Regions from separate parts of the Aurantivibrio plasticivorans genome, predicted to be linked through region 2. Evidence: riboswitches for the same ligand, from Rfam matches in the RefSeq annotation. Region 2 holds a riboswitch; the other holds the start of a gene.
What was found. Region 2 has a riboswitch for thiamine pyrophosphate ahead of thiD (bifunctional hydroxymethylpyrimidine kinase/phosphomethylpyrimidine kinase). Riboswitches for the same ligand answer to the same signal wherever they lie in the genome.
Positions count from the first base shown of each region.

Region 1 (6,145 bases), 2.0 Mb from region 2:
GAAATCGTATTTTTGCTGAAGCGGCTGATGTTGACGCAAAAGATATTTTGCTCAATGTTTCTTACAAAACGCCAATCGGTAAAGTCGTTGTTTACAACTACATGCTTGAAGTCGATAACGATACTGATAATGCGCTTGACACTTTGGGTGTAAGTTTTGACGGCGCTGTCGGTGGAGATATCAAATTCTTGTACTCTTTAGAATTAGCCACTCAAGATTCTGAAGCCGCTGTAGACTATGAAGCGGACTACAGCAAAATTGAGTTTGGCGCAAAGATCATGCCCGTCACAGTGAAACTAGGCCAAGAGACCTTGGGTAGTGACGATGGTATGTACGGTTTTTCTACTCCGTTAGCGACTTTGCACAAGTTCAACGGTTGGGCAGACCAATTCTTGGGAACTCCTGCGCAAGGCTTGGTTGATACTTATCTCAGTGTTGGCGGCAAGGCAGGTCCAGTTGCTTTAACCTTAGCTTTGCACGACTACGAAGCAGACGATGCCACACCAGCTATTGACGATCTCGGTGACGAACTCAATGCCAGTGCTGTTTGGGCAATCAACAAAAACTATGTATTAGGCTTTAAGTATGCAGCCTATGATGCAGGTGATGCCGCCGCAGGAAAGGTTGACGCGGACAAAATCTGGGTTTGGTTCAACATGAAGTGGTAATCCTTGATCCCGGATTCTCTCTAATGAAAAAGCGCCGCATGGCGCTTTTTTTTTCGACCATCAAAAACCCTCGCAATAAAAAAGCCCGCCATTGTTGATGGCGGGCTTTTAGGTTTAAATCAACTGAGGCTATTTTTTGTAAGACTCAATTTGTTGATCAACCATCTCCATTAAATCACCCATGACTAAGCTCATATCGATCAAGTGTAAACCCCAGGCTGGGTTTAATTTATTGTCTATACCACTAATGAGGTCACCGGTGATATCGCTCGTGCGAACATCGCCGTCTTCATTTTCAATCGTCAGCTCGAGGTATGAGAAATCACCGCGTTTCACGCATTCGCCAAATAGTTTACCGGGCAAGCTCACAAACGGTGTGGTAATTTCAGTACCTGTTGATGTCCAAGGTTTGTATGGCGCGAAACTTTCAGTGATTTCACCGAAGGTAGAAAGGTAGGCGTGCAACTCGGTTTTGCCACCAGCGGGCGCCGCAGGATTTACACACAGTGCTTCGCGACCATTGCCGCCACGGCCGAACATGCCATTGGCGGGCGGGGGAATTCGATTACGATAACTTTGGATGGCGACAACACATCCAATTTGATCTTGGCTTTCGCAAACGGGAATGTGTTTGAACGCCCCACCCACTTTTTTACCTTCAGGCACTGTAATTGACTGCCCTGCTAATACGGCACTAACCAATTGTTTTTGAATCGGCTTACCATCTATCTCAGCGGCAATTAATCGGTTTAATAAGCCAGCACCTTGGGAGTGACCAATAATGATAAAGCCTCGGCCGTTGTTTTCGTTCTCAAGGTAATGTTGCCAAGCACCAAGCACGTCTTTGTAAGTCAGAGAGCGATCCATGGGAATTGGTTTTCCGCTCATCATGCCACGCAGTCCCGGCACCGTGATCTGCCGATACATGGGCGCAAAAATTCGGCACTGAGCGCGCAAACGAGACACTTGAAGATAGGCAGTGATAATTTCCGCTTTTTCGCCAGGAATTAGGTCGCTGTTTCCAGTCTCATCCATAGAGGTTGTTGGGTAAACGTAGAAACAGTCGATCTCGGGTGACGCATTCTCAGTAAATTTTTCAATGCTCGTCGAACCGTCAGCCGCGATGACGGTAGTGGTTAAGTCTCTATCGCAGGCATCGGCATTGTTTTCTGGGTGACAAAGCCAGTTGTCCACTTTACTGTAATCCGTCGCTTCAGCAGACTGTGCCGACATGGTCGATTGACTCAGAAAAGTGGCGGTTAAGCCCGCCGCAAGTATTGGTGTCCATTGCTTAAGTTGGCGTAGCATAGTGATCCCCCTGAGGTTTTATATTATTTGCAAACATATTGTCGCATTGATTTTTGAGCGGGGCATAGATTAACCCAAGCGGCCCGGCGGCGGGAAATCCAAACATTAATTAACGAGTTTGGCTCAGCTAGAGCGCCTCACTGTCTAATTAATGGGCGCTACAGTAGTTAATGTCATCAATTTGGCTGTTAAGCGTCCACAAGTCCCATAACCAGCCGATACCAAACAGCCCCAGCGTAAAGAAATAGATGATGCCTGTTACCCATTTGCCCATATATAACCGATGAACCCCAAACACCCCAAGAAAAATGAGCAAAAGCCAGGCAATGTTGTAATCCAATTTGCCATCGACAAATCGGCGATCTGCATCATTCGCCATACCGGGTACTAAAAATAAATCGATAATCCACCCTATACCCAGCAACCCAAAGGTAAAAAACCATATCGTCCCGGTTACAGGCTTGCCAAAATAAAAGCGGTGGCACCCCATAAAGCCGAAGATCCAAGCGATATACCCCAATAGAACTGAGTGTGTTTCTCGTTGATACTGTTGCTGCGTAACGCCTGACATGCTCATCTCTCCTTATTTGGGAACGAATTGACGAGAGTATACGGGTATGCCACGTAAGCAACTGTAAAAATTTCCCGCCGCTGCCCTTTCATCTCTGAAAGCACACTCTTAGAATGCAGGCCATGACAAAGCCTTACGCCAATACTTCGCCTTCGACAACTAATAGCAATGACCGCGATGTTCTGAGTGTCACCCAGCTCAATCGCAAAGCGCGCCAGTTGCTGGAAACCCACTTATCTCTGTTGTGGGTGGAAGGTGAAATTTCTAATTTCGCGCGCCCCTCCTCAGGACACTGGTATTTCACGCTTAAAGACCAGAATGCGCAGGTGCGCTGTGCCATGTTCCGCAACCGCAATGGTTTGGTGCGATTTAAACCCGAACAGGGCCAACAAGTTGTGTTGCGGGCGAGAGTCAGCCTTTATGAAGGGCGTGGTGACTACCAATTAATCGTTGAACACATCGAGGAAGCGGGCTTCGGTGTTTTGCAGCGCGCATTTGAGGCGCTGAAAGCCAAGCTCAGCAAAGAAGGTCTATTTGATGAAGAGTATAAACAGCCTCTACCAGACCTGCCCCGACATATCGGCGTCATCACATCACCCACCGGCGCCGCTATACGTGACGTGTTGAGTGTACTGAAACGGCGCTTTCCTGCGATTCCTGTGACTGTGATCCCTGTGCCTGTCCAAGGAGAAGGCGCCGCGCAACTCATTGCCAACGCTATTGCATTAGCCAATCGTGCGGACATGTTCGATGTGTTACTCCTGACTCGCGGCGGCGGGTCCTTAGAAGACCTCTGGCCTTTTAACGAAGAAATTGTCGCTCGCGCGGTTTTCGACAGCTATATCCCCATCGTGAGTGCCGTTGGACATGAAGTAGACGTCACGATTAGTGACTTTGTCGCCGATGCGCGCGCGGCGACTCCATCAGCTGCCGCCGAATTACTGTCTCCTGACCGACTGGAGTTACAGCGAACATTTGTTGGCTATAGCATCGTATTAGGCCAAGCGGCTCAGCGTCAATTTGCTCGCGCGAAGGATAAAATTAGCAGCTTGCGTAAGCGGCTGCGGCATCCGGGTGAGCGTATTCAGTCCCGCGCGCAACATCTCGATAACCTCGAAATGCGTTTGAAAAAAGCGATGCTGTTTCAACAACATCGTGCTCAGTCGCGCTTCGCGGCATTGCATACTCGGCAACGGCATTTAAACCCCACAGCGCGAGTTAGAGAGATGCAAACCTTGCTTAGTCAATTAAACAGGAGAGCACAGCGCCAGATCAGCCATCATGTGGAGAGTGCTCAGCACCGTTTTACGCAACAAGCAGAATTACTTCACCTGGTGAGCCCCCTGAATACGATGCACCGAGGTTACAGCGTATTACGCAACCAGAAAGGTAGCATCGTAAAAGATGCCACAACACTCAAACCAGGGCATCGTGTAGAAGCCAAGCTCGCGAAAGGCGAAGTCTCAATGACCGTCGACGCCGTAAAGCACCACTATGAATCGCTAACGGCACCCTTTGAAGAAAAACCGTAGGCTATTTGCCTCTCAGTGAGCATATTGATGGCAAGTAGGTTCCTGAGTAGACTAGCCGTCTGCTTGTAATATCCAACTGTTGCGGTATTGGGCTTTTGGCCGCGACGCCAGCAACACGGAATCTTTTTAAGCAAACGATTAATTTATTATTCTTGTCGGGGCGCCCTTCATATCGCTAGTCGAGACCAGAAAGGGCTGAGATCGCAACCGAGCGAACCCGTCGCACCTGATCAGGCTAGTACCTGCGTAGGAAACAAGATGACACACGTGTCGATTGACTCAACCTTACCCACTGACTTAGCGTTTTCAAAGCCTATTGCAATTGTCGGCGCAGGTTTGCTTGGCCGTTTACTTGCCTGGCAATTATTGGAGGCGGGCCACAAGGTTACACTGTTCGATCGTGATCGTTTCACCACCTCATCTAGTCAACCGCGTGCTGCCGCGTTCACCGCTGCCGCGATGATTTCACCGCTGAGTGAAGTCGTTGTATCAGAACGATCGATTTACGACGCCGGGATGACATCGCTACTGCTTTGGCCACGATGGATTGAATCCTTGAACGACACAACTAAAAACCCAATTGCTTATCACGCCACGGGTAGTTTAGTTGTAGCGCATCCGGCTGATATCAATGAACTTCAGCAATTTAAACGAGACCTCGGCTTTCACTTAGGCGAGGACGATCACAGCCAATGGCTAGACCACCAGGCTATTGAGCAATGTGAACCTCAGCTCAACCATTTTCAGCAAGGCTTGCTGCTACCTGATGAAGCGTTTCTCGACAATCACCATTTACTCGATGCATTGTTGGATCGCATTCAATCGCTCGGCGGTGAATGCATAGAGAACTGTGCTATCGATGTATCAGGCCCAAATAACACGTCACCCTTTCAGGTGGATAATTTTAGCGTCATTATCGATTGCCGTGGCACAGGCGCTCGCACACACACCACTGATTCCCAAAGCATTCGTGGAGTGCGCGGTGAAGTCATGTGGGTCGAGACTGATGAGATTTCTCTAACCCATGCCGTGCGATTATGCCACCCCCGCTATAAATTGTATGTTGTCCCAAAACCTAATCATCAATTTATTATCGGCGCGACTGAAATTGAGAGTGAAGATACTTCGCCGATCAGCTTGCAATCCACATTAGAACTTTCCAGTGCGCTTTATACGATCCATCCAGCCTTTGCGGAAGCGCGGGTCATAAAAACCGATGTAAACTTGCGCCCGGCTTACCGGGACAACCTGCCTCGCGTTGAGCGAAAAGGTAATATGATCAGCGCCAATGGTCTCTACCGACACGGATATCTACTCGCGCCGGTCATAGTCCAACAGGTATTAAAAGAAATCGCCGAGTTTGCTAATACTAAAGCAGCGTGACATCTTACTATGATTGAAATTAGCTTGAACAACGACTGCATTACCCTTGCGCCTGCAACTGTTTTACAGCAAGCGCTAGAGCAATGGGGATACGAGCAAAAAAAATGTGCAGTGGCCATTAATGGCGAATTTGTTCCTCGTTCTGAATACGCTAACGTCACCTTACAACACCAAGATGAAGTTGATATCGTCGCCGCCGTCGGTGGTGGCTAAACAGCACTTCTGTTAACTGAACCCTTTAAAAACGGTCTAACTATGACGCACATTGAACCGGCTGCCGATCCCCTTTCGCTCTATGGCGAAACGTTTTCTAGCCGCTTGCTACTCGGCACCGCGCAATACCCTTCGCCACAATCGTTACTCGATGCAATTCACGATTCTAATTGCAACATCATCACTCTCGGCCTAAGGCGACAATCACCCGGGTCCAATAGCGGTGATCAATTCTGGCAAATGATTCGCGACACGGGAAAAAAGTTGTTGCCCAACACGGCGGGATGTAAGTCCGCCAAGGAAGCAATCACCACAGCAGAAATGTCACGCGAACTGTTTGAAACGGACTGGCTCAAGTTAGAAGTGATTGGTGACGATTACAACCTCCAGCCGGATCCATTTAATTTGGTGGAAGCGGCCTCTGACCTTATCAAGCGAGGATTTAAAGTACTGCCTTATTGCACCGACGA
Region 1 is NZ_AP036020.1:2,720,894-2,727,038, forward strand. It holds gene ACZ5NB_RS12205 (alginate export family protein) at 1-668, shown strand, start outside; gene ACZ5NB_RS12210 (DUF3089 domain-containing protein) at 798-1,976, opposite strand; gene ACZ5NB_RS12215 (TM2 domain-containing protein) at 2,125-2,547, opposite strand; gene xseA (exodeoxyribonuclease VII large subunit) at 2,670-4,079, shown strand; TPP riboswitch at 4,226-4,349, shown strand; gene thiO (glycine oxidase ThiO) at 4,338-5,462, shown strand; gene thiS (sulfur carrier protein ThiS) at 5,472-5,675, shown strand; gene ACZ5NB_RS12235 (thiazole synthase) at 5,718-6,145, shown strand, end outside.
Region 1: linked by a shared signal. The riboswitch ahead of thiO (glycine oxidase ThiO) and the one ahead of thiD (bifunctional hydroxymethylpyrimidine kinase/phosphomethylpyrimidine kinase) in region 2 are both predicted to bind thiamine pyrophosphate.

Region 2 (6,145 bases):
TGGGTGATACATTTTTTCGTTAGGTGTTTCATACCGCGCTTGCCACTGGTAGTGACGATTCCACGCAACCACCTCAGCCATTTCAGCATCGTGATACATGCGCACAGTCATTTCTACGGAGGCATTCGTCAACTTGGCGACATCACTAGATGCTTCGTGCAATAACTGGTGACCAAGGGTGACGGTCGTTGTATACGGAGCACGGTCGGTGATATCGACTGATAGAAGTGTGGATTGACCCACTTCAAACTGGCATGAGTCTTTTGCATCTAACGCCGCCAGCAAGCGTTTAAGGCTGGCATAGTTAAATTCACAGGTAGCGTGATGATCGGCCAAATCCACTTTGTAGCGCGATTTTTTTACACGACGAGACATACCCGCCTGAGCCGATGTGTCTCGCTGCGTGTAGATGGCTTTTGCTGCGCTTTCTGCTGCACTACGCATGAATGACTTCAACCTTGCCGCTCGCGGCGAATACGTTCTCGATTAAGCTGCAACCACTGCAGCGTGATAAGCGATGCCGCATTACCGCATCGTCCATCATATAGGGTATCAAAGACATCCTGCGAAGGTAGAACACACACTCGGATGTCTTCGTCTTCTTCGGCCAAACCGTGCACACCACCTGCCTGACTCAAATCACAATAACCGCAAAACAGATGGAGCTTTTCATTCGTACCGCCAGGGCTAGTGAGGTAATCGCAGATATACTCCAAGTGTTCAGCTTTGATATTAGCTTCTTCCTGCAATTCTCGCTCTACCACTTCTTCAGCGGTTTCACCGGGTTCGATCATACCAGCGACAACCTCGAGACACCACGGGCCTTGCGGCTCATTCAAGGCCCCAACTCGAAACTGCTCTACAAGACCAATCAAATCGTGAACAGGGTCATACAATAGAACGCCGATGGCCTCGCCACGGATGAAAAGCTCCCTAACCACCTCTCGCCCCCAGCCACCGTCAAACAGCTTATGGCGCAAGGCAATCCGGTCCAGCTGGAAAAACCCTTTAAAGACTACATCCCTGGAGACGATCTCCACGTCATCAGAGTGAAACTCGGATGGCTCAGTTGTCATAACTACACCTTATGATAAATTTCGCTGCCCGATTCACGGAATTCTCGCGCTTTATCGGCCATTTCAGCTTCCACATCAATCATTTTGATCGTATCAACATTGTCATTCACGGCAACACCAAGATTAGCAGCGTAGTCGCGCACTTCTTGAGTAATCTTCATCGAACAAAACTTTGGCCCGCACATCGAGCAAAAGTGGGCAACCTTTGCAGAATCTTTCGGCAAGGTTTCATCATGATAGGCGCGAGCGGTGACGGGGTCTAACCCGAGGTTGAACTGATCTTCCCAGCGGAACTCAAAGCGCGCTTTAGACAAAGCATTGTCTCGCACCTGTGCTCCCGGATGCCCCTTCGCCAAATCCGCAGCGTGTGCAGCAATTTTATAGGTAATAATGCCTTCTTTTACATCATCTTTATTGGGTAAACCTAAGTGCTCTTTAGGTGTGACGTAACACAACATGGCACAGCCATACCAACCAATCATTGCGGCACCAATACCCGAGGTGATGTGATCATAGCCAGGCGCGATATCAGTGGTTAAAGGGCCCAGCGTATAAAATGGTGCTTCACCACACTCACGCAATTGCTTGTCCATGTTCTCTTTGATCATCTGCATAGGCACATGACCCGGGCCTTCGATCATCGTCTGGACATCGTGTTCCCATGCTATTTTTGTTAGCTCACCCAAGGTTTCCAACTCGCCAAACTGGGCTTCGTCATTCGCGTCGGCAACAGAACCCGGACGCAAACCATCTCCCAAACTAAAGCTGACATCATACGCTTTCATAATCTCGCAGATGTCTTCGAAATGCGTGTAGAGGAAATTTTCTTGGTGATGAGCTAAACACCATTTGGCCATAATAGACCCGCCACGCGATACAATACCTGTCACACGTTTTGCCGTCATAGGGACGTAACGCAACAGCACACCGGCGTGGATCGTAAAGTAGTCGACACCCTGCTCTGCTTGCTCAATCAATGTATCACGGAAGATTTCCCACGTGAGATCTTCCGCTACGCCATTCACTTTTTCTAACGCCTGATAAATGGGAACCGTACCGATCGGCACATGAGAATTTCGCATGATCCATTCGCGCGTTTCATGAATATTTTTACCCGTCGACAGATCCATAATGGTATCGGCACCCCATCGGGTACCCCAGGTAAGTTTTTCGACCTCTTCTTCAATGGAAGAGCTCACCGCCGAATTACCAATATTGCCATTAATTTTCACCAAGAAATTTCGACCAATAATCATAGGCTCTAATTCTGGGTGATTAATATTGGCAGGAATAATAGCGCGACCACGAGCAACTTCGGAGCGAACAAATTCTGGCGTTATCTCATCGGGAATACTTGCGCCAAAACTTTCACCGGCGTGCTGTTGATGTAACACACCAAGCTCTTTTGCCTGCTGCAGGCTCATATTTTCACGGATCGCAATGTATTCCATTTCTGGCGTAATAATGCCTTGCTTGGCGTAATGCATTTGCGTGACATTTGCGCCAGGTTTTGCTTTGCGAGGTGTACGCACGTGTTCGAAGCGTAGTTTATTTAAACTCACATCACTCAATCGCTGGGCAGTAAATTCAGAACTTGCTCCGTTTAATAATTCCGTATCGTTGCGGGCCTCAATCCAAGCACTGCGCACGTCGGGTAAACCTTTTTTGAGATCGATATTTACAGACGGATCTGTATAGGGACCCGATGTATCATAGACTCGCACGGGCGGGTTTTTTTCCCCACCAAAATCTGTCGGAGTATCTGCCAAACGAATTTCTCGCATTGGCACCTGTACTTTATGTTGCTCGCCTTGCACATAAATTTTGCTGGAATTGGGCAACGGCTCAATCGCTTCACGCTGTACCGTTGTGCCTTGCGCTAATTGCACATCACCATTATTCGCTTCATTGATAGTTAGATCCGCCTTATCAAGGTTGGTGGACTCCGACATAGTGTTTACCCTTTTTACAGTGTGTGCCTTTGTTTCCGCTACCGGTCCAACAAAGGTTATTGATAAAAGTGCTGCAACGGACCATGACCGTCACCGATATGTAATTGATCGGCGTGAGCAATGGCGTGTGTTACATATTCTTTTGCAGTACTGACCGCATCATTCATGGCATAACCTTTCACCAACAGCGCTGCAATAGCCGACGATAAAGTGCACCCGGTACCATGGGTATTGTTACTCTCAATTTTTTCGGTGCGAAAAACTTCACATCGCTGATTGTCTCCATCGCGCCACACCAACACATCGGTGGCGCTGACACCAGTGAGGTGCCCTCCTTTCAGTAATACGGCATTTGGCGATAGCGCCAACAGCGCTTCAGCCTGTTCAATCATTGCCACCTCATCAGTAGCAGGCTCTGCGTCGAGCAATAGCGCGGCCTCCACTAGATTAGGCGTCACGATACTCACTCGCGGCAATAACTCTTCGCGTAATGCAGCCACCGCTTCTTCGCTAAGTAGCGCAGAGCCGCTGGTCGACATCATGACTGGATCGCAGACCACAGGAATATTCTCATGTGCAGTTAAATGCCGCGCGACACACACCACATTGCCAACACTGTGCAACATACCTAGCTTAATCGCGGAGACGTTTAGGTCTGCGAATACTGCCTCTATTTGTGCCGCTACTGTATCGATAGGGACAGGCGAAATGGCAGTAACCCCTAGCGTGTTTTGCGCGGTTACAGCGGTGATAACCGTTGCTGCGTAAACCCCCAGCGCAGAGCAGGCTTTTAGATCAGCTTGTATGCCAGCACCCGCACTGGAGTCACTACCAGCGATAGACATAACAACGGGCGTTTTCGCAGACGAGCCAACTTGTCCCACACAGGTCTCCGTTGTGGTTATTTGCAAATGAGGGTCAGTATCGAGTTCAGAAGGATATAAGAGGCCGGGGAGCAACCACAGTCACTACCCTTTGATCATCTCGTTTCCTACGCCAGTACTAACCGGATCAGGTTCACGGGTCTATCTCAGCTCGGTTAGGTTTTAATCACCTTTTCATCACCGGCACCCCGACAAGATACCATCGCAACCGCGACGAATTGGCAGTCTAAGCAACCGTCCTCGCACTGTAAAGCGACGAAGGCGCATTACAGCTTCTCACCAACAAATTGGTGAATCTACGGTCTATAATGAATATTGCGCTCGATAGTGTGTCTTGATTGGGGCGACAACCCTTAACATTTGGCAATACACAAGGAAGGTGATCTAAGCGGTATGACGTTTCATTACCATCCCCAGATAGACACGGTAATTCGGCCTGACTATGAACGCATAGAGCGTCGTCATGAGCGCCCGCCGTTGATTATCGAGCCTCTATCACTACAAGAGCTCAACGGCACGCGCTTTGATCGAGTCACTTTGTCCGCCGATGCATTGGCCAGCCAGCAGCAAGATTTACGCGGCGACCCAGTCAGGCGTAGTGAAGGTGATAGCCTTGCCACCCGCAACGAAGTCATCGGATCACTCAACAATGAACCCAGCTCCGAGCGAATACTCAGTCAGAAAGCGAAGTCCGCTATTCGTGAATATCTCGAGGTAGCCGATGCACAACGCAAATTCAGTTAATTGACCCAGGTATTAAAATTAACAGATATTTACGGCACCCCTACAGACTTACCTCGACCCTTTATTGTCAAATACGCTAAACTCGTGAACGCTATTTAGTCAGCAGAAACACCCACCGCAAGATCCACAGGAAAACGGTTCTATGAAAGCTTTTTACCCCGCACTTGGTATCGCCTGCCTGCTCAGTCTACCGATGACCAGCCATACCGAAACGCTTGAAGAAATCTATGAGTTAGCGCTTGAAAACGATGCGCAATTAAAAGCCGATCGCAATGCGTATTTAGCCGGCAAAGAAAGTTACAAAATCGCTCGTTCGGGGTTAATGCCAACCATCTCAGCAAACGCTTCACTATCAAAATCGAGCGATGAATCCGATGGATATCGAGAGACACCCAAGGGGTCTGCACCTTCACCTATAGCGGGAGAAACTGATACCGACTCTACAGGATGGGGAGCATCTTTGGTGCAGCCGCTTTTCGATATGAGTATTTGGTATGGATTTCAGCGCGGAAAAATTAGCAACGAGTTAGCCGAAACACAATTTGCCTCAGCACAGCAGGACTTTATCCTTCGAGTTGCCGCGGCTTACTTCGACGTTTTACGATCTATCGATACATTAGAAACATCCATCGCGGAAGAACGAGCGATTGGTTCACAGCTCGAACAAACTAAACAACGTTACGAGGTTGGTTTAACCGCAATTACCGATGTACACGAAACGCAAGCAGAATACGATCGCGCTACCGCAAACACACTCCAGTCACGCGGCAATCTAGGTATTGCCTTCGAAGCATTAGAAGTTTTAACTGGTCAGCCAGCCAATGCAGTTGCGCCCATAGGCGACAACTTCCCTGTAAACAACCCCGAGCCTGCCAACCGCGAAGAGTGGGTTAACTTTGCGCTTGAAAACAACTACCAATTGCAGTCTGCCAAACTCGCAGCAGATTCAGCCAAGTTCAGCGCAAAGAGTGCAAAAAGCGAACACTACCCAACCGTTACGGGACGAATCACTTACAACAACAGTAGTAGCGAAAGTGACTTCACAAACAACGGGGCTGTTAGCCTAACAAGCCCAGCCAGTCGCTACACAGATAGCGATAACGAATCTACAAGCGTTGTAATTAGCTTGGATGTTCCCCTTTTTACCGGTGGACGCACCTCAGCGAGTCGGCGTCAAGCTCACTACCAATATTTACAGAACTTAGAACTCTTCAACAACGCCAAACGTAACACGATTCAATCGGCACGAAGCTCTCACTTATTGGTAGAAACGTCTGTAGCGACAGTACGCGCTCGACAACAAGCTATCGTGTCGAGCCAAAGCGCATTAGAAGCCACACAAGCAGGTTATGAAGTCGGCACACGTACGCTGGTGGATTTATTATTATCACAACGAGCGTTATACCAATCGCAGCGCTCATACTACGACGCACTTTACTCTTACATCATTAACACGCTTCGTTTAAAACAAGCGGCGGGCACCTTGAGC
Region 2 is NZ_AP036020.1:324,891-331,035, reverse strand. It holds gene ACZ5NB_RS01530 (DUF1249 domain-containing protein) at 1-444, opposite strand, end outside; gene ACZ5NB_RS01525 (NUDIX domain-containing protein) at 453-1,076, opposite strand; gene thiC (phosphomethylpyrimidine synthase ThiC) at 1,079-3,028, opposite strand; gene thiD (bifunctional hydroxymethylpyrimidine kinase/phosphomethylpyrimidine kinase) at 3,085-3,912, opposite strand; TPP riboswitch at 4,000-4,113, opposite strand; gene ACZ5NB_RS01510 (hypothetical protein) at 4,306-4,656, shown strand; gene ACZ5NB_RS01505 (TolC family outer membrane protein) at 4,799-6,145, shown strand, end outside.